DNA from 3 places in the Streptomyces sp. NPDC020898 genome. Region 3 is predicted to be linked to each of the others. Evidence: riboswitches for the same ligand, from Rfam matches in the RefSeq annotation. Region 3 holds a riboswitch; each other region holds the start of a gene.
What was found. Region 3 has a riboswitch for cyclic di-AMP ahead of ACH4TV_RS36185 (M23 family metallopeptidase). Riboswitches for the same ligand answer to the same signal wherever they lie in the genome.

Region 1 (9,729 bases), on a different contig from region 3:
CGATACGGGTCGCCGCCCAGTCGAGGTCGGCGTCGGAGGCGTAGTCGGCGAGGACGACCGCCGCGCCGTTGCCGCCCAGCTCCAGGGTGCAGTGCTTGCGCGGCACAGAGTCCATGATCGCGTAGCCGACCTTCTCCGAACCGGTGAACGAGATCACGGGCAGCCGCGGGTCCTGGACGAGGGCGGGCATGCGGTCGTTGGCGACGGGGAGGATGCTCCACGCGCCGGCGGGCAGGTCGGTCTCGGCGAGGAGTTCGCCGATCACGAGGCCGGAGAGGGGCGTGGCCGGCGCCGGCTTCAGGATGATGGGGGCGCCTGCCGCGATCGCCGGGGCGATCTTGTGGGCGCAGAGGTTGAGCGGGAAGTTGAAGGGTGCGATGCCGAGGATGGCGCCCTTGGGGAAGCGCCGGGTGAGGGCGAGGCGCCCCTGACCGCCGAGGTCGGTGTCGAGGCGCTGTGCCTCGCCGCCGTTGAAGCGCCGGGCCTCCTCGGCGGCGAACCGGAACACGGAGACGGCTCGGCCGACCTCGCCGCGGGCCCACTTGACCGGCTTGCCGTTCTCGGCGGAGATGAGCTGCGCGATCTCCTCCGTGCGCTCGACGAGGCGCCGGCTGACGTGGTCGAGGGCGGCGGCGCGGACGTGGGCGGGGGTGGCGGCGAACTCGTCGCGTACCGCGTGGGCGGCGGCGACGGCTTCCTCGACCTGGGCCTCGGTCGGCACGCCGACCTTGCCGACGAGGCGTCCGTCCCAGGGGGAGGTGACGTCGAAGGTGGTCTCGCCGGTGGCCTGGCGGCCGGCGAGCCAGAAGGCGTGGGTGACGGGCGTGGAGGTCATGGGTCCACGGTAGGGCGGGGAGGGCGGGGCGTTGTTTGTCCGGGGTGGAGTGGTGGGGGTGGGCGGCGCGACGATTTGGCGTGATGGATCTCGCCCCCGCCGCCCCTACCCGTCCCATCCTCGGGGGCGCTGCCCCCGAACCCCCGCTCCTCAAACGCCGGAGAGGCTGGTTGTTCAGCCCGTCCGGCGTTTGAGGACAAGGCCCGTTCAGGGCCGGAGCAGGGGTCTGGGGGCGCAGCCCCCAGGGATGGGACGGGTAGGGGCGGCGGGGGCGAGAAAACCCGAAAGGGGCCGCCCGCACCACGGATGGCGGGCAGCCCCTTCAGGGGTCAACGGACGTCGGGAAGGTTACGAGGCCTTGGCCTCGGTCTTCTTCTCCGCCTTCTTCGCGGGAGCGGCCGCAGCAACCGGCGCCGGCTTCGCAGCCTCGTAGAACTCCTCACGAGGAGTCTCCAGCGCCCCCAGCGCGACAACCTCACGCTTCAGGAACATCGCCAGCGTCCAGTCCGCGAACACCCGGATCTTCCGGTTCCACGTCGGCATCGCCAGACCGTGGTAGCCGCGGTGCATGTACCACGCCAGCCGGCCCTTGAGCTTGATCTTGACCTTGCCCATGACGATCATCGCGACGCCCTTGTGCAGGCCGAGACCCGCGACGGCGCCCTTGTTCGAGTGCGCGTACTCCTTCTGCGGGAAGCCCCGCATACCGGAGACCACGTTGTCACCGAGCACCTTCGCCTGCCGCAGCGCGTGCTGCGCGTTCGGCGGGCACCAGGCGTTCTCCACGCCGGCCTTGCGGGCGGCCACGTCCGGCACCTGGGCGTTGTCGCCCGCGGCCCAGATGTAGTCCGTACCCGTGACCTGGAGCGTCGGCTGCGCGTCCACGTGACCGCGCGGACCCAGCGGAAGACCGAACCGGGAGAGCACCGGGTTCGGCTTGACGCCGGCGGTCCACACGATGGTGTTGGAGTCGACCTCAAGCCCGTTCTTCAGAACGACATGGCCATCCACACACGACACCATCGACGTCGAAAGATAGATCTCGACCCCGCGGCTCTCCAGGTGCTCCTTGCCGTACTGGCCCAGCTTCGGGCCGACCTCGGGAAGGATCTTGTCGGCGGCGTCGACGAGAACGAACCGCATGTCCTCGCGGGACACGCCGGGGTAGTACTTCGCCGCGTCGCGCGCCATGTCCTCGACCTCGCCGATGGTCTCCGCGCCCGCGAAGCCACCGCCGATGAAGACGAAGGTGAGCGCCTTGCGGCGGATCTCCTCGTCGGTCGTGGACTCAGCCTTGTCCAGCTGCTCCAGGACGTGGTTGCGCAGGCCGATGGCCTCCTCGATGCCCTTCATACCGATGCCCTGTTCGGCGAGGCCGGGGATCGGGAAGGTGCGGGAGACCGCGCCCATGGCGATGACGAGGTAGTCGAAAGGCAGCTCGTACGCCTCACCCACGAGGGGGGCGATCGTGGCGACCTTGCGGTCCTGGTCGATGGTGGTGACCCGACCGGTGAGAACTTCCGCCTTGGGCAGCACACGTCGCAGCGGTACGACGACGTGGCGCGGCGAAATGCTGCCGGCGGCGGTTTCGGGGAGGAAGGGCTGGTAGGTCATGTACGACCGGGGGTCGACGACCGTGACGGTCGCCTCGCCGTAGCGCATCTTCTTGAGAATGCGCCGAGCTGCGTACAGGCCTACGTACCCACCGCCTACTACGAGGATCCTGGGACGCTCCGTGGTGCTCATGCCATCGAGTATCCACCCGCTCCAGGGGGGTCGCTCGTGCGCCCCTTCACAAGCTTCTTCACCACCTCTGCTACACTGCGCGGCCCACTCGCCAGGGACGAGGTCACAGGGAGCGAACCACTACCCCCTACGTCCCGTTGTCAAGGCCGCGTGAACTGCCCTTCCGGCTCTCCGGAGCGACTGGACCGGCCCCTCGTTCCACCCGTCGGAAACCCCGCCGGAACACTCCCCCGAACCTGCTCCCACCCCTGGTGAGCCCCCGAAAAGGCCCCCGGGAGCCGGTTCCTCGCCCAACGGGACCGAATTCCTTGTGAAGAACTTCACGAAGTTTCCCGAGGGGGCGTCACCGAGGGGCCGCAAACAGCCCCTCAAGTGCGCTCATACGTTGTCCGACCTGCTCAGCCGAGGCCTACGCGACCGACCAGGCGATGCCATCAAGGATGTCGTGCTCGCTCACGACGACCTCCGCCGCCCCGATCCGCTCCATGATCGACAGCAGTACGAGTGCCCCCGCACCGATCACGTCGACGCGCCCCGCATGCATCGACGGAATCGCCGCGCGCTCGGCGTGCGTGGACCGGAGAAGGCTCTCGGTGATCTCGCGGACGCGGTCGTAGGAGACCCGGGAGTGGTGGATGGCCTCGGGGTCGTACGCGGCAAGGTTCTGCGCGATCGCCGACACCGTCGTGACCGACCCCGCGAGCCCGACCAGCGTGCGCGCCTCGCTCAGCGGGACGCTCTGCTCCGCCAGGTCCAACGCGGCCTCGATGTCGGCCCGTATGGCAGCGATCTGCTCGTCCCCCGGCGGGTCCACGACCACCCCGTCCCGCACGAGGTGCCGCTCGGTCATCCGTACGCACCCGATGTCCACGGACCGGGCCCCGCGCACGTGGTCGTCGCCGACCACGAACTCGGTCGAGCCGCCGCCGATGTCCACGACCAGGTAGGGCTTGGCGAGGTCGTCGCGACCCGTCAGTTCCTTCGTGGCGCCGGTGAAGGAGAACTCGGCCTCCTGGTCGCCCGAGATGACCTCGGGCTCGACACCGAGGATGTCCAGCACCCCCCGTACGAACTCGTCCCGGTTCTCCGCGTCCCTCGAGGCGGACGTGGCGACGAAACGCAACCGCTCGGCGCCGTGGTCCTTGATGACGGCGGCGTACTCACGGCAGGCCGCGAAGGTCCGCTCCAGGGCCTCGGGGGCCAGCCGCCCCGTACGGTCGACGCCCTGGCCGAGGCGGACGATGGTCATCCGGCGGTCCAGGTCGACGAGTTCGCCCGTCTCCGGGTCGGCTTCGGCGACGAGGAGGCGGATCGAGTTCGTACCGCAGTCGATGGCGGCGACGCGGGTCACTTGCCGTCCCCTTCAGTCGTCGCCGAGTCCGCCGAGTCGACGGGCTTGAACGCGAAGTAGCCGGACTCGCTCGCGTCGACCTCCCAGCCCTCCCCCTCGGGAGGCGTCGACGCCACCACACACGGCCCCTTCGCCCACCACTGAGGCAGCATCGCGATCGCCTCGTCGCCCAGCGGGTTCACACCCGGTCCCGCGGCCAGCGAGTGGCCCACCAGGACGTGCAGGCACTTCACGCGGTCCGGCATGCCGCCCGCGCTCGGGAAGCCCTCCAGGACCTCGATCGCGTCGCGGCGGGCGAGGTAGTCCTCGTGCGCGGCTCGATAGGACGCGGCCAGCTCGGGGTCGGTCGCGAGCCGTTCCGTCATCTCCTTCATCACGCCGTTCGCCTCCAGCGTGCCGATCGCGGAGGCGGCCCGCGGACACGTCAGGTAGTACGTCGTGGGGAACGGCGTGCCGTCCGGCAGGCGCGGGGCCGTCTCCACGACGTCCGGCTGACCGCAGGGGCAGCGGTGAGCGATCGCGCGCAGCCCGCGCGGCGGGCGGCCCAGCTGCTGCTTGAAGGCCTCGACGTCCGCGTCGGTGGGCTCGGTACGCGGGGTGGGCGGCGGAGGCGTTTCCATACCTGTCTTTCTGTTCCGTTCACGTTCGCGTTCACGTTCACTGGTCGGCGGCGTCGGCGTCGGTGTCGGCGCCGGCTCAGCCTGCCTGATCGGCCTTGTCCACGCCGTCCCAGACGTTCGCGTACCAGGGGCGGTCGGCCGCGCCCAGGTCGGCGTGCGACTGCTTCGCCGCGTCCGGGTCGATCACGATGTACCCGGTCTCGCCCGGCATCACATAGTGCAGCCGCTGCCGGATCTGCTGCTCGGCGTACGCGTCGTCCTGCCAGCGTGCCTTCAGGTCGCGGAGCTGCTCGACCCGCTGCCTGGCCCGGTCGCGTTCGCGTGCCGTGTCGGCGATGTCGGCGCGCTGGGAGACGTACTGCCTTATGGGATAGGCGAGCGCCACGATCAGCGAGCAGAGGACCAGGGCGAGCAGGGCCGCCCGGCCGGTCAGGCGGGAGCGGCGGGCCTGGCGCTTGGTCTGGGAGCGGTAGACGCGGGCCGCGGTCTGCTCCCCGAGCAGCTTGATCCTGGTCGCGGTGGAGAACCGGTCCCGGTCCTTCACGGCCATGTCTCCCGCCTCCCCGTTCCCCGAGCGTCTGCGCTTGTCCGTGCCGCACGTGCGTACGTCCCCGCACACGGTACGGGACCGGGTACGGGGACGTACGTACGACGCTGCCCAAGCCGTTACAGGCTCTGCGGGCTCAGCAGGCTCAGCCCTTGAAGCGGGGGAAGGCCGAGCGACCGGCGTACACCGCGGCGTCGTCGAGGATCTCCTCGATGCGCAGCAGCTGGTTGTACTTGGCGACGCGGTCCGAGCGGGCCGGGGCGCCGGTCTTGATCTGGCCGCAGTTCACCGCGACGGCGAGGTCGGCGATGGTGACGTCCTCGGTCTCGCCGGAGCGGTGGGACATCATGCACTTGAAGCCGTTGCGCTGGGCCATCTCGACGGCGTCCAGCGTCTCGGTCAGCGAGCCGATCTGGTTGACCTTGACGAGCAGGGCGTTGGCCGAGCCCTCCTCGATGCCACGGGCGAGGCGCTCCGGGTTGGTGACGAAGAGGTCGTCGCCGACGATCTGGACCCTGTCGCCCAGCTTGTCGGTGATGGTCTTCCAGCCGTCCCAGTCGTCCTCGTACAGCGGGTCCTCGATGGAGATGAGCGGGTACGCGGAGACGAGCTCCTCGTAGTACTCGGTCATCTCGGCGGCCGTGCGGGACTTGCCCTCGAACTCGTACTTGCCGTCCTTGTAGAACTCGGACGCGGCGACGTCGAGCGCGAGGCCGATCTGCTCACCGGGGACGTAACCGGCCTGCTTGATGGCCTCGATGATGAGGTCGAGCGCGGCGCGGTTGGACTCCAGGTTCGGGGCGAAGCCGCCCTCGTCGCCGAGACCGGTGGACAGGCCCTTGGTCTTCAGCACCTTCTTGAGGGTGTGGTAGATCTCGGCGCCCCAGCGCAGGGCCTCGGAGAAGGACTCCGCGCCGATCGGGGCGATCATGAACTCCTGGATGTCCACGTTGGAGTCGGCGTGCGAGCCGCCGTTCAGGATGTTCATCATCGGAACGGGCAGCAGGTGCGCGTTCGGGCCGCCGAGGTAGCGGAAGAGGGGGAGGTCGCTGGCCTCCGACGCCGCGTGGGCGACGGCGAGGGAAACGCCGAGGATGGCGTTGGCGCCGAGGGAGCCCTTGTTGTCGGTGGCGTCCAGGTCGAACATCGCCTGGTCGATCAGGCGCTGCTCGGTGGCGTCGTAACCGACGAGCTCCGGGCCGATCTGCTCGATGACGGCGAGGACGGCCTTCTCGACACCCTTGCCGAGGTAGCGGTTGGGGTCACCGTCGCGCAGCTCGATGGCCTCGAAGGCTCCGGTGGAGGCGCCGGACGGGACAGCGGCACGACCGGTGCTGCCGTCATCGAGGCCGACCTCGACCTCGACGGTGGGGTTGCCTCGCGAGTCGAGGATTTCCCGGGCTACGACGACGTCGATGGACGGCACGAGCATCTCCTTCTGGGATGTGACGCGGGTACGCGGGACTTTTTGGGGCCCCGCGGGATGAGCCTAACCGCCCGAGGGGGATCGGCAGGTCCGCCGGCCACCCCCTGGACAGAACAGAGGGTAAACATTGTTCCCCACCTGAACAAAAGGCGGAACAATGAACGGGGCAATGGACGGGCCGACAGACGGGCCAGCAGGCGGCACAAAAAAGCCCCGCCCCGGTGCGTACGGGGGAGAACGCACCGGAGCGGGGAGCCCGTGGGGGACGGGGGTGACCCTCACGAGGTCTTCACTATGGAAGCCACGGATGTGAGGGCGCTGTGGTTCACCTTCGAGCCGACTGGGATTTGGGGGAAGACCCGGCCCGCAGGTGACCGGGGTCAGCTGAGGTGCAGCTGCTGGCCCGGGTAGATGACGTCGGCGTCGTCGACGATGTCCTTGTTCAGCTGGAAGAGCTTCGTCCAGCCGCCCTCGACGTCGTGCGCCTCGGCGATCTCGCTGAGGGTGTCACCGGTGACGACCTTGTACTCGCCGTCGCCCTTCTCGACCTTCTTGCCGGTCGGGGTGGTGACGGTCTTCTTCGCGGCGGGCCGCTCCTGCGAACGGGAGGCCGACTGATCGCCGGAGGAACGCGTGGTGGCCTCGCTGGAGCTGTCGGAGCTGCCGGCACCGCTGGACGAGTTGTCGCTCGTACCCGCGTCGCTGCTCGAACCGCCGTCGTAGGCGGCGCCGGACAGGCCCACGCCGCAGACCGGCCAGGCACCCTTGCCCTGGCCCGCGAGGACCTTCTCGGCGATTTCTATCTGCTGGGACTTGGAGGCCTGGTCGGCGGTGGAGGCGTACGACGAGCCGCCGTACGCGGCCCAGGTGGAGGCGGAGAACTGGAGACCGCCGTAGTAGCCGTTGCCGGTGTTGATGGACCAGTTGCCGCCCGACTCGCACTGGGCGACCGTGTCCCACTCGGCGGAGGTGGCGGCGGAGGCGGAGCCGGCCGCCAGGAGCGGAGCGGCGACGGCCGCACCGGTCACACCGGCGATGGCGACGACACGGGTGGCCTTGGACGGACGGCGGTGCTTGCCCTTACCGGAAAACAGCATGCGTGATCCCCTCACCGACGCCTGCGAGGTGAGCTGTCGGGTTCGGGCCGGTTGAGTTGCCCGGCCGTACGTCCGAGTCCTGGACGTACGACTTAACCCCAAGCCGCTCCGGTCAACTGCCCGGTGCGGCACCTACCTTGGGTCCCCCGCTCCTGCCTACGGCGCTTGATAGCGACGACTGTTCCCGGACGGCCGTTGGCAGGATTCGGCGTTGCGACCGGCGGGGCCCGCGGTGGCGAGCGATCACGACCGTAAACAGGTGATCCCCTGAAATACAAAGACGATCAGGGCTTCTGAGACCTATCTCTCACTGCATTTATAACGGACATTCAGCACGAAGTGTGACGTGAACTCCGGTTACTTTTGCCCCGGTTCGCTACCTACCGCAAGGGTCTGACCGGGGAGGATAAGGTCCGGGTCAGTGCCGAGGGCATGCTCGTTCTCGAGGTAGAGCTCGGACCATCCACCCTCAAGGCCAAGGGAGTCGGCGATGTCGCAAAGGGTGTCGCCGGCACGGACGGTGTACGAGCCCTCGGTGTCGCCACGATGACGACCGGTCCCGTTTTCGGCGCTCTGCCCGGAGTTGCCCTGTTCTGCACTCTTTGCCGTGTCCGTGAGGAAACTGTCCCCTTCCTGCGAGTCGCCGGTACCGGGCAACGAGGGGGAAGGCGACGGCGACAGCGGGGTGGACGACTCGACGGAGTCGGTCGTCGCCGCGACGGACGGCACGGGAGACGGCGAGGAACCGGTGGAGGACTCGGAGTCGGCGGATTCGGCGGAGTCGGTCGAGGGCGACGTCGAGGGCGTGGGTGACGTCGGCGTCGACTTCGGCGTCAAGGGCGGCGTCGAAGCCGAGGAGGAGGTGCCGCCCTCGCTCACACCGGCGTCCACGCCCGTGCTGGAGCCGATACCGCTGCCGCTGCTGGTGCTGGTGCCGTCGCCGGCCACGCCGGTGTCGACGTCGGCCGAGCCGGTGTCCTTGCCGAGCCCGGACAGCAGCGCGCAGGCCTCCCAGACCCCGGCCCCCTTGTCGGCGAGCACCTTCTCGGCGACGGCGATCTGCTGCGAACGGCTGGCCTGGTCGGCACTCGGGGCGTAGGTGAGGCCGCCGTACTCCTCCCAGTCCATCTGGGTCAGCTGCAAGCCGCCGTAGAACCCGTTGCCGTCGTCGGCGCTCCAGGAGCCGCCACTCTCGCACTCCGCGACCCGGTCCCACGTGGTACCGCTGGCCGCGCTCGCGCCGGTGGCGCCGAGCAGCGGAATGGCGATGGCGGAGCCTGCCACGCCGGCCGCGACCAGCAGAGCCGGGGCCTGACGGGGGCGACGGTGACGACCGTTCCCGGAGAGCATGCGGTGGCCTTTCACGAGACAGCGGGGGCCAGTGCGACGGGCGATGACGGGCAACGACAGGTGTCGATGGACACCGCAGGGCGCCGCACTAGTGCGTGAACGTATCGGCAGACGATCACTCATCACAAGTTAATGCCGCGCAGATCACGTGAAGATCACATTGTTGACGGAGCGTCACCATTCCGTGACCTTCTACGTCACCACTGGCTGGGTATGCCCGGATTCGCGAACTGGCGTGAACTCGACGGGCAGGGTGCGCAGTCCACGCATGATGAGGCCGCCCCGCCATCTCAACTCGGTGGGGTCTGCGGCGAGTTGCAGGTCAGGGAGACGGGTGAGGAGGGTGCCGAGGGCTGCCTGCCCCTCCAGGCGGGCGAGCGGGGCGCCGAGACAGTAGTGGATGCCGTGGCCGTACCCGAGGTGCTGGTTGTCCCGGCGGGTGAGATCGAGAACGTCGGGATCGGCGAACCGCTCCGGGTCCCGGTCGGCGGCGGCGAGGACGACGAGCACGGGATCACCGGCCGCGATGTCCTGCCCGCCGAGACTGAGCGGACGGGTGGCGAAGCGCCAGGTGGCCAGCTCCACGGGGCCGTCAAAGCGGAGGAGTTCCTCGATGCCCGTTTCGAGAAGGGCGGACTCCTTGGCGGCGAGAGACGCCTGGAGGCGGGCGCGCTGCTCGGGGTGGGTGAGGAGGGCGTGGACGCCGTTGCCGATCAGATTCACGGTCGTCTCAAAACCGGCAAAAAGGAGGATAAAG
Region 2 (9,729 bases), on a different contig from region 3:
TGCCGAGCAGACTGGCGGGACTCTCCATGGCTCTCCTCAAGGCGACCGCCCTGGAGATCGCGATCCTGGCGGGACACCTGCTCCTCTATCCGGCAGGCATCGCCCAGGAACGCCGAGCCAGCACCCCGGACCCCTCACCGGACAGGCCCGGAGCACCCACCGGCACCACCGCCACCACATCGGCTTCGACCACCACCCACCTGCCGACGGAGCCGAAGCCCCCGGTCGTCCTCCTCCACGGTTTCATCGACAACCGCTCGGTCTTCGTCCTGCTGCGCCGTTCCCTCGCCCAGCACGGCCGCCAGCAGATCGAGTCGCTCAACTACTCCCCGCTGACCTGCGACATCCGCACTGCCGCCGAGCTGCTCGGCCGGCACATAGAGGAGATATGCAGGCGCACGGGCCACCCGCGGGTGGACATCGTCGGGCACAGCCTGGGCGGGCTGATCGCGCGCTACTACGTACAGCGGCTCGGCGGTGACGTCCGCGTCCGTACGCTCGTCACGCTCGGCACCCCGCACTCCGGCACCCGGGTCGTACCGCTGGCCGACGCGCACCCCATCGTCCGCCAGATGCGCCCCGGCTCGGAGGTCATCGAGGAGCTGCGCCTGCCCGCACCCGGCTGCCGTACGCACTTCGTCAGTTTCTGGAGCGACCTGGACCACCTGATGGACCCGCTGGAGACGGCCTGCGTCGACCACCCCGACCTGTTCGCGCAGAACGTACGGGTCACCGGCATCGGCCACCTCGCCCTGCCCGTCCACCCCGCCGTCGCGACCGGCATACGGCAGGCCCTCGACCAGACGGGCCACCCCCTCGCCACCGGAGCACAAACCGGCGCGCGGACCGGCGGAGCCCAAGCCGGCGGACTGACGGTGGCGTAACCCCGCGCATCCCCGCGCACAGGCCGCTCACCACCACCGGACAGCCGCCGCAACTCGAACAATCTTCGAACACCAGGCCAAACCCGTGCCCGCAGTTCCCCGAAACACGGCCGAATGCCCGTTTCCTATAAGCACGAAACCTGCCGAAGATTGTCGCGCCCGCATACCGCCGGGTACAGTCACCGCACTGCTCTGCCAGCCCCTGTTGTCGAGGCGAAAGAGAAGTTGGTGAACGAACGTCACCCGTCGGGGACCATGACCCCCCCGGCTCCGGCTTCCGATGCCGCGACGGCGCATTACCCGTCGTACGGCGCACAGGAAGTCCCTTTCGGTGACTTCACCACGCACGACCCCACCTTCGCCAACGGTTTCGACACCGGCATGGGTACGGGTACCTGCACAGGCACTTTCGACACCGACCCGCTCTTCGGCAACATGCCGGGCGACGAAACCGGTTCGTACGACAACGCCCAGTGGTCGACCGGCAGTCAGCAGACCCTGAACTACGACCCGTACGCGGCCCAGCACCACGCCAACTACGACACCGGGGCGTACGACACCACCGCCTGGGCGCCTGGCTACCAGCAGCTCGCCGACATCCCCGCGCAGACGCCGCCTCCGGGCGCCGACGCCAGCGGCCAGTGGGATGCCAACACCTGGCTCCAGCCGGAGCAGCCCTCCCAGGCCGACCTGACCCAGCAGTGGCAGTGGGGCACGCAGGCCTCCGACACCGGCGTGTACGACGCCACGCAGTGGAACTCGGACAGCGCCCCGGAGAGCACCCCGACGCCGGCCGCCGAGTACGACCACGAGCACGCATACGACCAGCAGGCCCCGGATGTGGCGGATTACGGGCAGCACACTCTCGCCGACGACGAGTCCGACCCGGACGACACCGGCGACCCGGCCGCCGAGGCCCCCCTGCTCGACGGCCAGGAAGAGGCCGTCCCGGGCGCGGTACCCGGCGGAGGGCGCGCGGCGTCCCGTGCGGCGGCGCGCAACGCGGGCCGGTCCCGGCGACGCACCCCGGCCAAACGTTCCGCTCTGCTGACGATCGCCGTTCCGTCCGCCTGTGTGATGGGGGTCGCGGGCATCGCCGCCGCCTCCGTGGGCGGGATGAGCGGTGACGACGAGCAGAACACGACGGCTTCGGCGTCGGACGGCGTCGCCGTGAAGCCGTCCACCGCGAACAACAAGCTGGACAGCCAGCTGGCGAGTCTCTCCGCGGGCGCCGACGATTTCGCCGACCGGGCCAGCCGTACGCAGGAACGTATCGACCTCAAGGCCCAGCAGGTCGCCGAGAGGAAGGCAGCGGCGGCGGAAGCGGCCCGCAAGGAGCGGCTGCGCCCGAAGTACGCCCTCCCGGTCGAACAGCACGGCCTCAGCGCCTACTTCGGCCAGTCCGGCATCAACTGGATGTCCGTGCACACCGGAATAGACTTCCCGGTCTCGTACGGCACGACGGTGATGGCCGCGACCGACGGCACCGTCCGGACGCAGTGGAACAGCGCGTACGGCAACATGATGATCGTGACCGACAAGGACGGCACGGAGACGTGGTACTGCCACCTCTCCAGCTACCAGGTCCCGTCCGGTACGACGGTGAAGGCCGGCGACCCCATCGCGTACTCCGGCAACTCCGGCAACTCGACCGGCCCGCACCTGCACTTCGAAGTACGCCCCGCCGGCGGCTCCGCGATCGACCCCCTCCCGTGGCTCCGCAGCCACGACCTGGACCCGACGTAACCGGCAGCCGCGCCCCCTTAGGGGCGCGGGGAACTGCGCGACAAGCCCCCCACCGGCCCGCAGGCGAATAACCTGCGCACCCAGCGGAGCGCTAAAGCTTCTCCACAGGCGCGTACCGCAACAGCAACCGCTTCGGCTTCTCCTCGCCGAAGTCGACCGTCGCCTCCGCGTTCGAGCCCGTGCCCTTCACTCCCACCACGGTCCCCAGACCGAACTGGTCGTGCGTGACCCGGTCCCCCACCGCCAGTGCGACGACCGGCTTCTCGACGCCGCCCCGCCGCGTGGCGAAGCCGGACGCACCCGAGGCCGCGGAACGCGAGCGCGAGGACGACAGCGAGGACGCCACCCCGGAGACCGGGCCGGAGGACGTCGCCGGAGCCATCGCCCCCGTGCGCTTCCACTCCAGATGCGCCGCCGGGATCTCCTCCAGGAAACGCGAGGGCGGGTTGTACGAGGGCTGCCCCCACGCGCTGCGCAGCGCCGACCGCGTCAGATACAGCCGTTCACGCGCGCGCGTGATGCCGACGTACGCGAGCCGCCGTTCCTCCTCCAGCTCCTTCACCTGGCCGAGGGCGCGCATGTGCGGGAAGACGCCGTCCTCCATGCCGGTGAGGAACACCACGGGGAACTCAAGGCCCTTGGCGGTGTGGAGGGTCATCAGGGTGATGACGCCGGAGCCGTCGTCGTCCTCGTCGGGGATCTGGTCGGAGTCGGCGACCAGGGCGACCCTCTCCAGGAAGGCGGGGAGGCCGACCGGGGCCGGGGCTTCGCCCTCCGCGGGCTGCGGGGACCCCTCGGCCGTCTCGGCAGCCGCTCCGGACTCCTGCTCGAACTCCAGGGCCACGGCGGCGAGTTCCTGGAGGTTCTCGATCCGGGTCTCGTCCTGCGGGTCGGTCGACGCCTGCAACTCGGCGAGGTAGCCCGTGCGTTCGAGTACCGCTTCCAGGACGGTCGCCGGGCCCGCGCCCGACTCCACGATCGTCCTCAGGTCCTCCATCAGCGCGTTGAACCGCTTGACCGCGTTGGTCGACCGCGACGCCATGCCGTACGCCTCGTCCACGCGCTTCAGCGCCTGCGCGAAGCTGATCTTCTCGCGCTGGGAGAGCGCGTCGATCATCGCCTCCGCGCGGTCGCCGATGCCGCGCTTGGGCACGTTGAGGATGCGGCGCAGCGGCACCGAGTCCTCCGGGTTGGCGAGGACGCGCAGGTAGGCCAGGACGTCCCGGACCTCCTTGCGCTCGTAGAAGCGGACGCCGCCGACGACCTTGTAGGGCAGGCCGACGCGGATGAAGATCTCCTCGAAGACACGGGACTGGGCGTTCGTCCGGTAGAAGACGGCGACATCGCCGGCCTTCGCGTCGCCCGCGTCCGTCAGTCGGTCTATCTCCTCGGCGACGAACTGCGCCTCGTCGTGCTCCGTGTCGGCGACATAGCCGGTGATGCGCGCGCCCGCGCCCGCGTTGGTCCACAGGTTCTTGGGGCGGCGGGACTCGTTGCGCTCGATGACCGCGTTGGCCGCGCTCAGAATCGTCTGCGTGGAACGGTAGTTCTGTTCGAGCAGGATCGTCGTCGCGTCCGCGTAGTCCTCCTCGAACTGGAGGATGTTGCGGATCGTCGCACCCCGGAAGGCGTAGATCGACTGGTCGGCGTCACCCACGACACACAGTTCGGCGGGGCCCAGGTCGTGCTCGGCGGGCGGTACGTCCACCGGGTGCTCGGCGGTGCCCACGAGCTCCCGTACGAGCGCGTACTGGGCGTGGTTGGTGTCCTGGTACTCGTCGACGAGGACGTGGCGGAAGCGGCGGCGGTAGTGCTCGGCGACGTCCGGGAAGGCGCGCAGCAGGTTGACCGTCGTCATGATCAAGTCGTCGAAGTCGAGCGCGTTGGCCTCACGCAGCCGCGACTGGTACATCGCGTAGGCCTGGGCGAGGGTCTTCTCGAAACCGTCGCTCGCCTGGGCGGCGAAGTCCTCCTCGTCGATCAGCTCGTTCTTCAGGTTGGAGATCTTGGCGCTGAAGGACTTGGGCGGGAAGCGCTTCGGGTCCAGGTCCAGGTCGCGGCAGACGAGCGCCATCAGTCGCTTGCTGTCGGCCGCGTCGTAGATCGAGAAGGACGACGTGAAGCCGAGCCGCTTGCTCTCGCGCCGCAGGATGCGCACGCACGCACTGTGGAACGTCATCACCCACATCGCGTTCGCGCGCGGGCCGACGAGGTGCTCGACGCGCTCCTTCATCTCACCGGCGGCCTTGTTGGTGAAGGTGATCGCGAGGATCTGGCCGGGGTGGACGCCCCGCTCGCCGAGCAGATACGCGATGCGGTGCGTGAGCACACGCGTCTTGCCGGAGCCGGCGCCCGCCACGATGAGCAAGGGGGTGTGGGCGTGCACGACGGCCGCGCGCTGGTTCTCGTTCAGCCCGTCCAGGAGCGCGGCCGGGTCCACCGCGGGGCGCGGGGCACCGTCGCGGTAGTACGCGTCCCGGTCCGGCGGCGCGTCGAACTTCCCGCCGAACAGATCGTCCGGAACGGGCTCCGGCACGTGCTCGTCCTCGGGCGGCGGCGGGGGCTCCTCCTCATGGGCGCGAGGGCCCCGGAGGTCCGCCAGGAAGCTGTCATCAAAGAGGCTGCTCATCGCTCTCCGAGTCTAGGCGCCCCCACTGACAACCCGCCCCGCCCCCGGAAACATGGAGGGCGAGGATCTACCGGAGCTACCCGTGCACACTCACAGATCCGAACAATTCGCCAGAAATCATTCCGGATCGGTTTCACGAATCCACGTTTAAACCTAAGGTCACAAAAACGTATCGGACATAGCGGTCATCAACCTTCACAGGAGCCACACCAGTTGGTTAGCGTGCCCTAAGGCCGCTCGAACCCCACCGGCGAACGTCGCCGGGCCGCGCGGCCTCCGCCGAGTCCGATCGTGCCGCCCTGTGCGGCAGGAGCCGGGGACCCACCGAAAACCTGGGGTGAATCGGTCCGACTGCCGTCCAGGGCAAGGACCGTAGGGCAACCCTTCCGAATCACCCGCCCGAACCCGACAGCTAACCCGGTAGGCGGAACATGGAAGGAGTCGCCTCCCTTGGCGTCGTCGCACCGCAAGTCGCGTCCTGCAGGAACGCGCGTAGCAGGCATACGGACCCCCGCCCTCGCCACGGCGGCACTGACCTCCGTGGCCCTGCTGTCCCAGACCGCCACCGCCGCGCCCACGGAGCCCACGACACCCCCGGCACCCTCGGCCGACGACCAGCCGAGCATGGAGGAGGTCGAGGCGAAGATCGGCGACCTCTACCGCCAGGCGGAGTCGGCCACCGACAAGTACAACGGCGCCAAGGAGAAGACGTCCAAGCAGCGCAAGCGCGTCGACACCCTGATGGACGACGTGGCCCAGCGCACGCAGAAGCTCAACGACGCGCGTGAGGAGCTGGGTTCGTTCGCCGCGGCCCAGTACCGCACCGGGTCCGCCGCCCCCGACACGGCGACGTTCCTGCTCGCGGACGACCCGCAGGACTACTTCGACCAGAACCAGCTGATGGACCGCCTGACCGCCCGCCAGAAGGGCTCGGTCGACGACTACGTCACCCAGCAGGCCGAGACGACGCGGATGCGCCAGGAAGCCACCGCGAGCCTCGAATCGCTCACGGAGGCCCAGGACGACCTCCAGACGACCAAGACCGCCGTCCAGACGAAGCTCGCCCAGGCCCGTCAGCTGCTCTCCCGCCTCACCGCCGAGGAGAAGCTGCGCCTCGCGGCGATCGAGCGGGAGAAGCAGACGGAGGCCCGCCGTCAGGCGCAGGAGCTCGTCCGCCAGCAGCAGGCGGCGGAGCAGCAACGCCAGCAGGAGGCCGCAGCGGCGGCAGCCGCGGCGGCCCAGCAGCCGACGGGCGGCAGCACCCCGGACACGTCGACGCCGACGGTCACCGACTCCTCGTACGCCGCCAAGGCCGACAAGGCCCTCACCTTCGCACGCGCACAGATCGGCAAGCCGTACGTCTGGGGCGCGACCGGCCCGGACTCGTACGACTGCTCGGGCCTCACCCAGGCCGTCTGGAAGGCTGCCGGAGTCGACCTCCCGCGCACCACCTACGACCAGGTGAACGCGGGCACGACGGTCTCACTCTCCGACATCCAACCCGGTGACCTGGTCTTCTTCTACGACGACATCAGCCACGTCGGCCTCTACATCGGCAACGGCATGATGATCCACGCGCCGAAGCCGGGCACGTACGTCCGTGAGGAATCGATCTTCTACGACGGCGAGTCGGCGATCCACAGCGTGGTGCGCCCCGCCTGAGGGTTCGGTCAGGTCGGGTCAGGTCCAGAGCACGGCAATGAAGATGTTCGCTGTGGTGAACAGGCCCACCAGACCGAACAGACGCTTGTCCACGGTCTCCTCGTCGCGCTGCACATAGACGAGGCCGAGGATCACGATCAGCAGGGCCAGCTTCACGCCGATCTTGACGTTGTCGACCGGCTGGTCGTCGGCCTGATTGAGGCCCACCAGGGCGACACCGGTGACCAGCATGGTGAACGCGCCGTGCAGCATCGCCGGCACGAAGCGGGCCGTGCCCTGCCCCATCGCCTTCAGCTGGGTGAGAAACCCGCCCAGGAGCGAGGCGATGCCGATGATGTGCAGGCCGACGAAGAGATGGATGAGTACGTCCATGGCCCGGAGCCTAATCAGAGGCGCCCGCACGACCTGACACCGGGCCGGGCATGGGGTGCTCCGGGATCTCGCATATATGCACCCCATAGCACTGTGTCACCGTCGCGTGTCCCGGAAGCGCCGCATCGGTCAGTCGACTGCGTGAAGTCGGCGGCGGCGGACCGCGATCACGGTCGCATACGGTCACCCGGCGATCGGCTCACGCCAGTTCCGCACATGGCGTTACCCCCACGACACACTCAGGTTTAGCGTCCTCCACCAGGTGCCCGGCTCCCCACCGCCGCCCGGGCCAGGGGCGGCAGTCGGACACCACCGCCGAGAAAGTCCGGCGGCGGACCGCTCCCCCTGTGCGAGCCGCCGCCGGACGCGCGACCGCCCTCCTGGGGTCCGCTTCCCGGCGGTCGTACGAAAGGACGTGACGCCCCGGTGGCAGCGCACCGCAAGCCCCGACAGCGCTCGCTCAACGGCAGTACGGCCCGCACCGCCGCGACGATCGCCCTCGCGGGCGCGGCGACGGCGACCGGCTTCGACGGCATCGGATACGCCGATCCACAGCTGACCGCGGCGCAGGTCGAGGCCAAGGTGAACAAGCTGTACGAGGAGGCGGAGGTCGCCACCGAGAAGTACAACGGCTCGAAGGAGAGGGCCGAGCGGGCGGAACGGAGGCTGGAGAACCTGCGCGACGAGGCGGCGCGCAAGGAGGAGGGGCTCAACTCGGCCCGGGAGGCGCTGGGTTCGATGGCCGCGGCGCAGTACCGCTCCGGCGGTCTCGACCCCGCGCTGCAACTCGCCCTCTCCGACGACCCCGACCGCTACCTGGACGGGGCCGCGTTCGCCGAACGGGCGGGCAGCAGACAGTCGTCGGACGTGGCCCACGTACGCAAGCAACTGCGGGAGATCGAGCAGCTGCGCGGGGCGGCCCACGTCGAACTGACCTCCCTCAAGTCCCGCCAGGCCGAGCTGAACCGCCACAAGAAGACGGTCACCGGAAAACTGGGCGAGGCCCGCCAACTGCTGTCCCGCCTCAGCTCGGAGGAACGCGCCCGGCTCGCGGCGGACGACGGAAGCTGGGGCGGCGGGCATGCCTCCCGGTCGTCGGGGGGTGCGCGGGACGGGCTCGGGGCAGCCGGAGTCGCTGACGCCACCGCGGCAGCTGGGGCAGCCGGAGTCGCCGGGGCGCCCAACTCGCGTGCGGCGGAGGCCGTTTCGTACGCCTACCAGAAGCTCGGGAGCCCCTATGTGTGGGGCGCGACCGGCCCGGACGCCTTCGACTGCTCGGGCCTCATGCAGGCCGCGTACCGCTCCGCCGGCATCTCCCTGCCCCGCACGACCTACGCCCAGATCAACGCCGGCCAGCGGGTCTCACGGTCCGAACTCCTCCCCGGCGACCTGGTGTTCTTCTACTCGGGCATCAGTCACGTGGGCCTCTACGTAGGCCGCGGACAGATGATCCACGCCCCGAACCCCTCGGCACCGGTACGAGTGGCACCTCTGGACGAGATGCCGTTCGCGGGGGCCACGAGGGTGGTGTGAGCGGCCGCGCGGTGCCCCCGGGTCCCTCCTGACCTACGAGGCGCCCTGCCCCTAGACGAGCCGCCGTGCCGTGGCCCACCTCGTCAGCTCGTGCCGGTTCGACAGCTGGAGCTTCCTGAGGACCGCCGACACATGCGACTCCACCGTCTTCACGGAGATGAAGAGCTGCTTGGCGATCTCCTTGTACGCATAGCCCCGGGCGATCAGCCGCAGCACCTCCCGTTCCCGCTGGGTGAGACGGTCGAGGTCCTCGTCCACCGGCGGGGCGTCCGTGGACGCGAACGCGTCCAGTACGAACCCGGCGAGGCGCGGCGAGAACACCGCGTCGCCGTCCTGGACGCGGAAGACGGAGTCGACGAGGTCCGCGCCGGTGATCGTCTTCGTGACGTATCCGCGCGCACCGCCCCGGATCACGCCGATGACGTCCTCCGCCGCGTCCGAGACGGACAGCGCCAGGAAGCGGACCGGCTGCTCAGGGTCGCCCATCAACGGGGCGCAGCGGCGCAGTACTTCAACACCGCCGCCGCCCGGCAGATGCACGTCGAGAAGGACCACCTCGGGCCGGGTGGCGGTGATGACGGTGACCGCCTGGTCGACGTCGGCGGCCTCGCCGACCACCTCGACGCCGGTCCGCTCGGTCTGCCCGATCTCGGCCTGTACGCCCGTACGGAACATACGGTGGTCGTCGACGAGAACGACACGCACCCGCCGCCCGTCCGCATCGCCGCTGCCGCCGCCCACTGGCTCTGCGGACCGGGCAGGTTCAGTGGTTCCTGCCGGCTCGGCCGACTCGGATGCCGGCCTGCTCTCCCCGTGCGCGTCACTCATGACGTACTCTCCGCCCTCTCCATCTCCAGCTCGACCTCCGTGCCGCCGTCCGGTACCGCGCGCAGTCGCGCCGTA
Region 3 (9,729 bases):
CGGTCCGTGACCGGTATCAGGCGGTGCGCCGTGTCCCCGAGGAGCTGCGAGGCGGGCCCGGCGAGCCCGAAGGAGAGCACCGCTCCGGCCGCCGGGTCGATGACCGCCCGTACGACGGTGTCGACACCCCGCGGTGCCATCCCCTGCACCACGGGCCGTACCTCCTCCGGCGTCCCGAAGAGGCCGGTCAATTCGGCGTACGCCCGCCGCAGTTGCTCCTCGTCCGCGAGATCCAGGCGTACGCCGCCCAGGTCGGCCCGGTGTCGCAGGTGCGGGGCGGTGGCCTTGAGAGCGACGGGGTAGCCGATGGTCCGCGCGGCGGCCACGGCGCCGTCGGGGTCCGGGGCGGGCAGCACCCCGCGCACCGGGATGCCGTACATCCCGAGCAGTTCGCACGTCTCGTCCGTGCCCAGGGTGAGCCCCTGTCCGCGCGCGAGGAGTCCGCCGATCAGTTCGGCGGCCCCCTTCTCGTCGATGTCCTCATGCTCGGGCACCTTGCCGGGCTCGGCGGCCTCCCGGCGCCACTGCGCGTACTTCACGGCTTCGGCGAGGGCACGGACAGCGCGCTCGGCGGCGGGGTAGGCGGGGATGAGGCGCGCCTCTTCGGGAGGACCGACCCCGGTGGACGGGCGTTCCCCCACCACCGCGGGCAGGCGTTCCGCCCTGCGGGGCGGGTGGGCGCCGCCGACAGCGCCCGGTGCCGTCGAACCTGCCTGTGGGGCGGTGCTCGCGGCGGCCGAGAGTGCCTCTGCCAGTCCCCCGAGCTCCACATGCACCACCAGCACCGGTTTCCCGGGAACCTCCGCCGCGGCCGACCTCAGGGCATCGGCCAACGCGGCGTCCCGGGGGGTACCCTCCCCCACCGTGGGGATCGCGGTGACGACCACCGCATCGCACGTCTCGTCCGCCAACGCCTGGGACAACGCCCGGTGGAAGTCCTCGGGTGACGCCCCGGTGGTCAGGTCCAGCGGCGGCAACGGCCGCAGCCCTTCGGAGAGGCACGCGTCGTACGTCAGCAGTCCCAGCGACTCCGAGTTCCCCAGGATCGCCACCCGGGGCCCGGCGGGCAGTGGCTGCCGGGCCAGCAGCAGCCCGGCGTCGACCAGTTCGGTGATCGTGTCCACCCGGATCACCCCGGCCTGCCGCAGCAGCGCGGACACCGTCGCGTGCGGCAACCGCGTGGCCCGTACGGCATGCCCCTGTGGAGCGGCGCCGCCGTGCCGCGCTCCCTGCACGACCACGAGCGGCTTCGCCGCCGCCGTGCGTCGGGCGAGGCGGGTGAACTTGCGCGGGTTGCCGATGGATTCGAGGTACATGAGGACGACATCGGTGTCCGGGTCGTCGTACCAGTACTGAAGTACGTCGTTGCCGGACACGTCGGCCCGGTTGCCGGAGGAGACGAAGGTCGACACACCGGTGACCCCGGTGACGCCTCCCCCGCGCCGGTCCAGCCGGGACAGCAGGGCGATACCGATGGCCCCCGACTGCGCGAACAGCCCGATCCGTCCGGGCCGCGGCATCTCGGGCGCCAGCGACGCGTTCAGCCGGACGTCCTTCGCCGTGTTGATGACGCCGAAGGCGTTGGGGCCGATGATGCGCATCCCGTACGTGCGCGCGTGCCGCACGAGTTCGCGTTGCCGTTCCCGTCCCTCGGGGCCGCTCTCCGCGTATCCGGCGGAAACCACGACGAGCCCCTGGACGCCGTGTTCACCGCACTCGGTGACCACTTCGGGAACGGACGCGGCCGGGACGGCGACGACGGCGAGATCGACGGGGCCCGCGATGTCACGCACCGATCGGTGGGCCGGTACTCCGTCGACGTCCTTCTGTTCCGCCGGGAACGCGCTGTTCACCGCGTGCAGGTCACCGGTGAAACCGGCGTCCCTGATGTGGTCGAGGACGCTGCGGCCGACGCCGCCGGGGGCGCGGCCGACTCCGATGACGGCGACGGAGCCCGGGACGAGCAGCCTGCGTACGGAGCGCGCCTCGGCCCGCTGTTCCCGCGCGCGCTGGACGGCAAGTGAGCGGTCGGTGGGCTCCAGGTCGAACTCCAGGCGGACGACGCCGTCCTCGAAGCTGCGCTTCTGGGTGTACCCGGCGTCCGTGAACACCTTGATCATCTTGCTGTTGGCGGGGAGCACCTCGGCGGCGAAGCGGCGGATGTCACGCTCGCGGGCGACGGCCCCGATGTGTTCGAGGAGGGCGGAGGCGACGCCCCGGCCCTGGTGAGCGTCCTGCACCAGGAAAGCGACCTCGGCCTCGTCGGCCGGACCGGAGGCGGGCAGGCCGTCGGCATCAATGCGGTCATAGCGTACGGTGGCGATGAACTCGCCGCCGACCGTGGCCGCGAGCCCCACCCGGTCCACGAAGTCGTGGTGGGTGAAGCGGTGGACGTCCTTTGCGGACAGGCGCGGATAGGGCGCGAAGAAGCGGTAGTACTTCGACTCGTCCGACACCTGCTCGTAGAAACTGACCAGCCGGTCGGCGTCGTCCGCCGTGATGGGCCGGATACGGGCGGTGCCGCCGTCACGCAGCACGACGTCCGCCTCCCAGTGGGCGGGGTACTCGTGCCGGTCCGACGAGTTCTGCATGCGCCCCAGAGTACGGCTCGCATACGACAACGTCGCGAGGCAGTCTGTGGGGGACCGAAGTCGGGCCCAGGCCGGGGTTCGAACGCGGTTCCGGGACAGGTTCTCACCTGCTTCCCGGCACGCTTCACGCTATGGAACAATGGTCTAGACAACCCTGAGACACTGAAGGGCAGCATCACATGGCTGAGCGCCGCGTCAACGTCGGCTGGGCGGAGGGCCTCCACGCCCGCCCCGCCTCCATCTTCGTCCGTGCGGCCACGGCCGCCGGCGTCCCCATGACGATCGCCAAGGCCGACGGCAACCCCGTCAACGCGGCCTCCATGCTGGCGGTCCTCGGGCTGGGCGCCCAGGGTGGCGAGGAGATCGTCCTCGCCTCCGAGGCGGAGGGCGCCGACATCGCGCTCGACCGTCTGGCGAAGCTGGTGGCCGAGGGACTCGAGGAACTTCCCGAGACGGTCTGAGGAATTATCGGGGCCGGCGACGGCCCTCGCTTCAAAGACACCATCCGCACACACGAAGGGCTCGCCCGGAATTCCGAGCGAGCCCTTCGCATTTCCCGTTTACGGGCAGCAAAATTAATCCCCCGCGAATTCCACCCTCTTTGTATACGGCGCCAGTGTTAATGCCGCAGGCCCGTCATGTTTACGGGATGTTGCGAAGTCCTCACACGATCGGCACGGTCTCCGCTGCCCGGAAAGCGCAGTCGGTGCACGGCGGTCGCCCGCTCGGTGTGCAGCGCCGTGACCGCCCGGGCCCGCTCACTGTCGCCGCGCGCCACCGCGTCCACGATCGCCCCGTGCTCCGCCCAGGACTCGACAGGGCTGGCCGGTGCCTCCACCGCGTACATCCAGGCGATCTTGTGCCGCAGCTGGGTGAGCGTCGAGGTCAGGGCGTGACTGCCGGACGATTGGGCGAGCGTCTCGTGGAACCAGCCCCCCAGGGAGCGCAGATCCTCACTGTTGCCCCTTCTGGCCCGCTCCTGCCCCAGCCTGACCAGGCCGCGCAGCACTTTCAGGTGGGCCTCGGTGCGTCGCTGGGCCGCTCGGGCGGCGCCCAGCGGCTCCAGGAGCATGCGCATCTCCAGCAGGTCGGAGGCCTCCTGCTCGGTGGGTTCCGCGACGCACGCGCCCGCGTGCCGCCGGGTCACCACGAAGCCCTCGGCCTCCAGCGTGCGCAGGGCCTCGCGGACGGGGACGCGCGAGACGCCGTACCGGCGCGCGAGCAGTTCCTCGGTGAGCCGGCTGCCGCGCTCGTAGACACCGGCGACGATGTCGTCCCGGATCGCCGTGCATACCGAGTGCGCCGGAATACGCATGTCCGACCTCCGCTTTAATCCCCGTGAAACGTCGATGATTGACGTGTGTTCAGTGACTCTATTGCAGAGAACCGGAATTTCCGATGGCAGGCCGGAATCCATGGATATTTTTTGGACACACGGCCCTCCGAAACGCCGAAAGCCCCGGCTCAGGGAGCCGGGGCCACGACAAGCGGTGCGAGCGGTCGTCAGACGTTCACGCCGTGCGAGCGGAGGTAGGCGACGGGGTTGATGTCCGAGCCGTACTCCGCGGTGGTGCGGGCCTCGAAGTGGAGATGCGCACCGGTGACGTTGCCGGTGGCCCCGGAGAGGCCTATCTGCTGGCCCGGGGTGACCGCCTGGCCGACGGAGACGTTGACGGACGACAGGTGACCGTACTGGGTGTATGTACCGTCGTTCATCTTGATCACGATGTTGTTGCCGTAGGCCCCACCCCAGCCGGCCTCGACGACGGTGCCGGAGCCCACCGCGTGGACGGTAGTACCGGACGCCGCGTGGAAGTCGACGCCGGTGTGGCTGCCCGAGGACCAGACGGCGCCGCCCGTCTTGTAGCCCGTGGAGATGTACGAGCCGGAGATCGGGGAGACATAGGTGTTGAGGCGCTTGCGCTCGGCCTCGCGGGCGGCGCGGGCCTCAGCCTCACGTGCCTCCTTGACCCGCTCCTCCGCCTCCTTCTTCGCGGCGGCCACGGCCCGCTTCTCCGCGGCGGCCTTCTCGGCGGCCTGCTCCTGGGCGGCGGCCTGGGCGTCGATCTCGTCGGCCAGCGAGTCACCGATGGAGATCACCGGGGTGAGGCCGGTCTGCTCGACGGCGGACTCCGCAGCGAGCGCCGGGGCGGCGAGGCTGCCGACGACGCCTGTGGTGGCGAGAGCCGCGACGCCGGCCGCGCGGGCGGTCGTACGGGAGACAAGGCTGGGGCGGCTGGGACGACGGTGCTTCCCGGTGGCGCGGGTGAACGCCATGTAGTGGCTGGTCCTTTCCTTCCTTCTCGCCTACCGGGTTAGCTGACGGGTTCGGAGCAGGAAGGTCTCCTACGGACCCCCTCGCTGCACGCGCGGGCGTCCGATTCACCCCAGGGACTTCACAAGGTGGGTCCCCGGCTCCCCTGGCTCGCGCCGTACGGGGACTCGGCGATGACTGCCCGGTGCCGCGGCTGCGGCGCAGTGCCTTACGGACAGACGGACAGACGCTAAGCGGGACCTCTTTCAATCGACAAACGGATCACGGGTTTTGTCGCGCATGCCACAGTGCAGACCATCAACCTCTCCATCAATACGGGCAACTTGCTCATCAATATGGACAAAGAGGGGCCCCGTGACGCTTCCGTCACCGGGCCCCTGTCGTTTACGCCGGTACCGCTACTCGGCGGATACGACGCTCACTTCGCCGATACCGAGGGCCCGGACGGGCTCCTCGATCGTCGCCGCGTCCCCGACGAGGACCGTCACCAGCCGGTCCACCGGGAAGGCGTTCACGGCCGCCGCGGTGGCCTCCACGGTGCCGGTCGCGGCGAGCTGCCGGTACAGCGTCGCCTGGTAGTCGTCGGGCAGGTGCTGCTCGACCTGGTCGGCCAGGGTGCTCGCGACGGCCGCCGCGGTCTCGTACTTGAGCGGGGCCACCCCCACCAGGTTCTGCACCGCGACATCGCGCTCCGCGTCGGTGAGTCCCTCGGCGGCGAGCGTGCGCAGCACCTTCCAGAGGTCGTCCAGGGCAGGGCCGGTGTTCGGGGTGTCGAAAGAGCCGCTGATGGCGAGCATCGAGGCGCCCGACCCGTCCGGAGCCGAGCGCAGTACCTGGCCGAACGCCCGTACACCGTAGGTGTAGCCCTTTTCCTCGCGCAGGACGCGGTCCAGGCGGGAGGTGAGGGTGCCGCCGAGGCAGTACGTGCCGAGGACCTGGGCGGCCCAGACACGGTCGTGCCGGTCGGCGCCGACGCGGCCGATGAGCAGCTGGGTCTGCACGGCGCCCGGGCGGTCCACGATGACGACCCGGCCGGTGTCGTCGGCGGTCACCGGCGGCACGGGCCGCGGTTCGGCCGTCGAGCCGGTCCAGGCCCCCAGGGTCTCCCCGAGCAGCGCGTCCAGGTCGATACCGGTGAGGTCACCGACGACCACGGCGGTGGCCGTGGCGGGGCGGACGTGCCTGTCGTAGAAGGCGCGTACGGCCACGGAGTCGATCTTCGCGACCGTCTCCTCGGTGCCCTGGCGCGGGCGTGACATGCGCGCGGCCGCCGGGAACAGCTCCTTGTAGAGCTCCTTGGCGGAACGGCGGGAGGGGTTGGCCATCTCGTGCGGGATCTCGTCGAGCCGGTTGCGCACCAGTCGCTCGACCTCGCTGTCCGCGAACGCGGGAGCCCTGAGGGCGTCGGCCAGCAGACCGAGCGCCTTGGGGAGCCGGGACACGGGGACTTCGAGGCTGAGGCGCACGCCGGGGTGGTCGGCGTGCGCGTCGAGGGTGGCGCCGCAGCGCTCCAGTTCGGCGGCGAACTCCTCCGCGGAGTGCTTGTCGGTGCCTTCGGAGAAGGCCCGGGCCATGATCGTGGCCACCCCGTCGATACCGGCCGGCTCGGCCTCCAGGGGGGCGTCGACGAGCACCTCGACGGCCACGACCTGCTGGCCGGGGCGGTGGCAGCGCAGGACGGTCAGGCCGTTGCCGAGCGTGCCGCGCTCGGGCGCCGGGAAGGCCCAGGGCCTGGCTTCGCCCGCCTGCGGCTGGGGGTGGAACTCCATCGTGGCGAGCCCGGTCACTTGCCAGCCTCCTCGTCGGTGTCGGTGGCAGTGTTCTCGTCGGTGTCGGCGGTCAGGGGCTCGTAGACGAGCACCGCGCGGTTGTCGGGGCGCAGCCGGGCCTTGGCGGCCTGCTGGACCTCCTCAGCCGTGATGTCGAGCACGCGTTGTACGGCGGTCAGGGCGAGCTGCGGGTCGCCGAACAGCACCGCGAAACGGCACAGTTCGTCGGCGCGGCCCGCGACCGTGCCGAGCCGGTCCAGCCACTCGCGCTCCAACTGGGCCTGGGCGCGCTCCATTTCCTCGTCCGTGGGGCCCTCCGCGGCGAACCGGGCGAGCTCCTCGTCGACGGCCGCCTCGATGACCGGCACCTCGACGTCGCCGGAGGTCTTCACGTCCAGCCACCCCAGGGAGGGCGCTCCGGCCAGCCGCAGCAGGCCGAACCCGGCCGCCACCGCCGTACGGTCCCGCCGTACGAGCCGGTTGTAGAGGCGGGAGGACTCGCCGCCGCCGAGGACGGTGAGCGCCAGGTCTGCCGCGTCGCACGCACGCGTGCCGTCCTCGGGAAGCCGGTAGGCAGCCATCAACGCGCGCGCGGGGACCTCTTCCACGACGACCTCGCGCAGTTCCTCGCCGATGACGTCGGGGAGGGCGCCGGAGCGCGGCGCGGGCTTGCCGTCGTGCCCGGCGATCGATCCGAAGTACTTCTCGACCCAGGCGAGCGTCTCCTCGGGGTCGATGTCACCGACGACCGACAGGACCGCGTTGTTGGGCGCGTAGTACGTACGGAAGAACGCTCGCGCGTCCTCCAGGGTCGCAGCGTCCAGGTCCGCCATCGAGCCGATCGGCGTGTGGTGGTACGGGTGGCCCTCCGGGTAGGCGAGGGCGGTCAGCTTCTCGAACGCCGTCCCGTAGGGGACGTTGTCGTAACGCTGCCTGCGCTCGTTCTTGACGACGTCCCGCTGGTTCTCCATGGACTCGTCGTCGAGGGCCGCGAGCAGCGAGCCCATGCGGTCGGCCTCCAGCCAGAGGGCGAGCTCCAGCTGGTGGGTGGGCATGGTCTCGAAGTAGTTGGTGCGTTCGAAGCTGGTGGTGCCGTTGAGCGAGCCGCCCGCGCCCTGGACCAGTTCGAAGTGGCCGTTGCCCTTCACCTGGCCCGAGCCCTGGAACATCAGGTGCTCGAAGAGGTGAGCCAGGCCGGTACGGCCCTTGACCTCGTGGCGCGACCCGACGTCGTACCAGAGGCACACCGCCGCGACCGGGGTGAGGTGGTCCTCGGAGAGCACCACGCGCAGCCCGTTGGCGAGGCGGTGCTCGGTCGCTGTCAGGCCGCCGGAGCCTGCCTCGGCTGTGGCCGTGTGACCCATGGGCATGTACGTCCCTTCGATCGCGGGTGCGGTTGTTGCAACCGCTGAATTCCTGCCGGTCCTGCCACTGTATGCAAGCGTGTGGAGTGCTGGCGAAGTTCCCGGAGGTCGTACGCCGACAGCGAGATTCCCCGGCCCGCAGGCGGTACGTTTCAGCACCGTCGTCCACAGCCCAACACCGCCGCAGGGACGGGCCTTGGTCCACGTTGTCAGTGCGGCAGTCCACAATGGTCCGCGTCAGATCCCGTTCACGTCTCGGCAAGAGTGAGCCTCAGGGCAGACGCCCCGCAGGCGAACGACCAGGAAACAGAAGGAGCCGGCAGCGATGGCCCGCCGCAGCACGAAGACCCCGCCGCCCGATGACTTCGAGGAGCGGATCCTCGACATCGACGTCGTCGACGAGATGCAGGGCTCCTTCCTCGAGTACGCGTACTCGGTCATCTACTCCCGAGCCCTGCCCGACGCCCGCGACGGCCTCAAACCCGTACACCGGCGCATCGTCTACCAGATGAACGAGATGGGCCTGCGCCCCGACCGCGGCTATGTGAAGTGCGCCCGCGTCGTCGGCGAGGTCATGGGTAAGCTGCACCCGCACGGCGACTCGTCGATCTACGACGCACTGGTGCGTCTGGCCCAGCCGTTCTCCATGCGCGTGCCGCTGGTCGACGGTCACGGCAACTTCGGTTCCCTCGGCAACGACGACCCGCCGGCCGCCATGCGGTACACCGAGAGCCGGATGGCCGACGCGGCGTCCCTGATGACGGAGTCCATCGACGAGGACACGGTCGACTTCGCCCCCAACTACGACGGTCAGGAACAGGAACCGGTGGCGCTGCCCGCCGCCTTCCCGAACCTGCTGGTGAACGGCGCGTCGGGCATCGCCGTGGGTATGGCCACGAACATGCCGCCGCACAACCTCGGCGAGGTCATCTCGGCCGCCCGGCACCTGATCCGCTTCCCGAACGCGGACCTCGACACCCTCATGCGGCACATCCCCGGTCCCGACCTGCCCACCGGCGGCCGGATCGTGGGCCTCGCCGGGATCAGGGACGCGTACGAGTCCGGCCGCGGCACGTTCAAGATCCGCGCCACGGTGTCGGTGGAGAACGTGACGGCGCGCCGCATGGGCCTGGTCGTCACCGAACTGCCCTTCACCGTCGGCCCGGAGAAGGTGATCGCCAAGATCAAGGACCTGGTCGGCGCGAAGAAGCTCCAGGGCATCGCCGACGTCAAGGACCTCACCGACCGCAGCCACGGCCTGCGCCTCGTCATCGAGATCAAGAACGGCTTCGTACCGGAGGCCGTCCTGGAACAGCTCTACAAGCTGACGCCGATGGAGGAGTCCTTCGGCATCAACAACGTGGCACTGGTGGACGGCCAGCCCCTCACCCTGGGCCTCAAGGAACTCCTTGAGGTCTATCTCGACCACCGCTTCAACGTCGTACGCCGGCGCTCGGAGTTCCGCCGCAGCAAGCGCCGCGACCGGTTGCACCTGGTCGAGGGCCTGCTCACCGCGCTGGTGGACATCGACGAGGTCATCCGGCTGATCCGCTCCAGCGACAACTCCGCGCAGGCGAAGGAACGCCTGATGGAGCGTTTCTCCCTCTCGGAGATCCAGACGCAGTACATCCTGGACACCCCGCTGCGCCGGCTGACCCGGTTCGACCGCATCGAGCTGGAGTCCGAGAAGGACCGGCTGGCCGCGGAGATCGCGGAGCTGACCCGGATCC

Region 1: another riboswitch for cyclic di-AMP. It lies ahead of ACH4TV_RS27095 (transglycosylase family protein); the one in region 3 lies ahead of ACH4TV_RS36185 (M23 family metallopeptidase).
Region 2: another riboswitch for cyclic di-AMP. It lies ahead of ACH4TV_RS26115 (NlpC/P60 family protein); the one in region 3 lies ahead of ACH4TV_RS36185 (M23 family metallopeptidase).

Annotation. Positions count from the first base shown of each region.
Region 1 is NZ_JBIRRV010000009.1:64,870-74,598, forward strand. Features, by position in the region: gene ACH4TV_RS27065 (aldehyde dehydrogenase family protein) at 1-835, opposite strand, end outside; gene ACH4TV_RS27070 (NAD(P)/FAD-dependent oxidoreductase) at 1,184-2,581, opposite strand; gene ACH4TV_RS27075 (exopolyphosphatase) at 2,991-3,932, opposite strand; gene ACH4TV_RS27080 (DUF501 domain-containing protein) at 3,929-4,552, opposite strand; gene ACH4TV_RS27085 (septum formation initiator family protein) at 4,629-5,102, opposite strand; gene eno (phosphopyruvate hydratase) at 5,245-6,525, opposite strand; gene ACH4TV_RS27095 (transglycosylase family protein) at 6,906-7,622, opposite strand; cyclic di-AMP (ydaO/yuaA leader) riboswitch at 7,626-7,796, opposite strand; gene ACH4TV_RS27100 (transglycosylase family protein) at 7,980-8,972, opposite strand; gene ACH4TV_RS27105 (cytochrome P450) at 9,165-9,729, opposite strand, start outside.
Region 2 is NZ_JBIRRV010000008.1:271,000-280,728, reverse strand. Features, by position in the region: gene ACH4TV_RS26130 (lipase family alpha/beta hydrolase) at 1-884, shown strand, start outside; gene ACH4TV_RS26125 (M23 family metallopeptidase) at 1,113-2,630, shown strand; gene pcrA (DNA helicase PcrA) at 2,722-5,259, opposite strand; cyclic di-AMP (ydaO/yuaA leader) riboswitch at 5,527-5,701, shown strand; gene ACH4TV_RS26115 (NlpC/P60 family protein) at 5,710-6,921, shown strand; gene ACH4TV_RS26110 (hypothetical protein) at 6,940-7,293, opposite strand; gene ACH4TV_RS26105 (NlpC/P60 family protein) at 7,720-8,826, shown strand; gene ACH4TV_RS26100 (LuxR C-terminal-related transcriptional regulator) at 8,878-9,654, opposite strand; gene ACH4TV_RS26095 (PspC domain-containing protein) at 9,651-9,729, opposite strand, start outside.
Region 3 is NZ_JBIRRV010000015.1:108,920-118,648, reverse strand. Features, by position in the region: gene ACH4TV_RS36200 (GNAT family N-acetyltransferase) at 1-2,591, opposite strand, end outside; gene ACH4TV_RS36195 (HPr family phosphocarrier protein) at 2,771-3,052, shown strand; gene ACH4TV_RS36190 (GntR family transcriptional regulator) at 3,211-3,906, opposite strand; gene ACH4TV_RS36185 (M23 family metallopeptidase) at 4,095-4,868, opposite strand; cyclic di-AMP (ydaO/yuaA leader) riboswitch at 4,882-5,049, opposite strand; gene ACH4TV_RS36180 (M16 family metallopeptidase) at 5,265-6,653, opposite strand; gene ACH4TV_RS36175 (M16 family metallopeptidase) at 6,650-8,005, opposite strand; gene ACH4TV_RS36170 (DNA topoisomerase (ATP-hydrolyzing) subunit A) at 8,325-9,729, shown strand, end outside.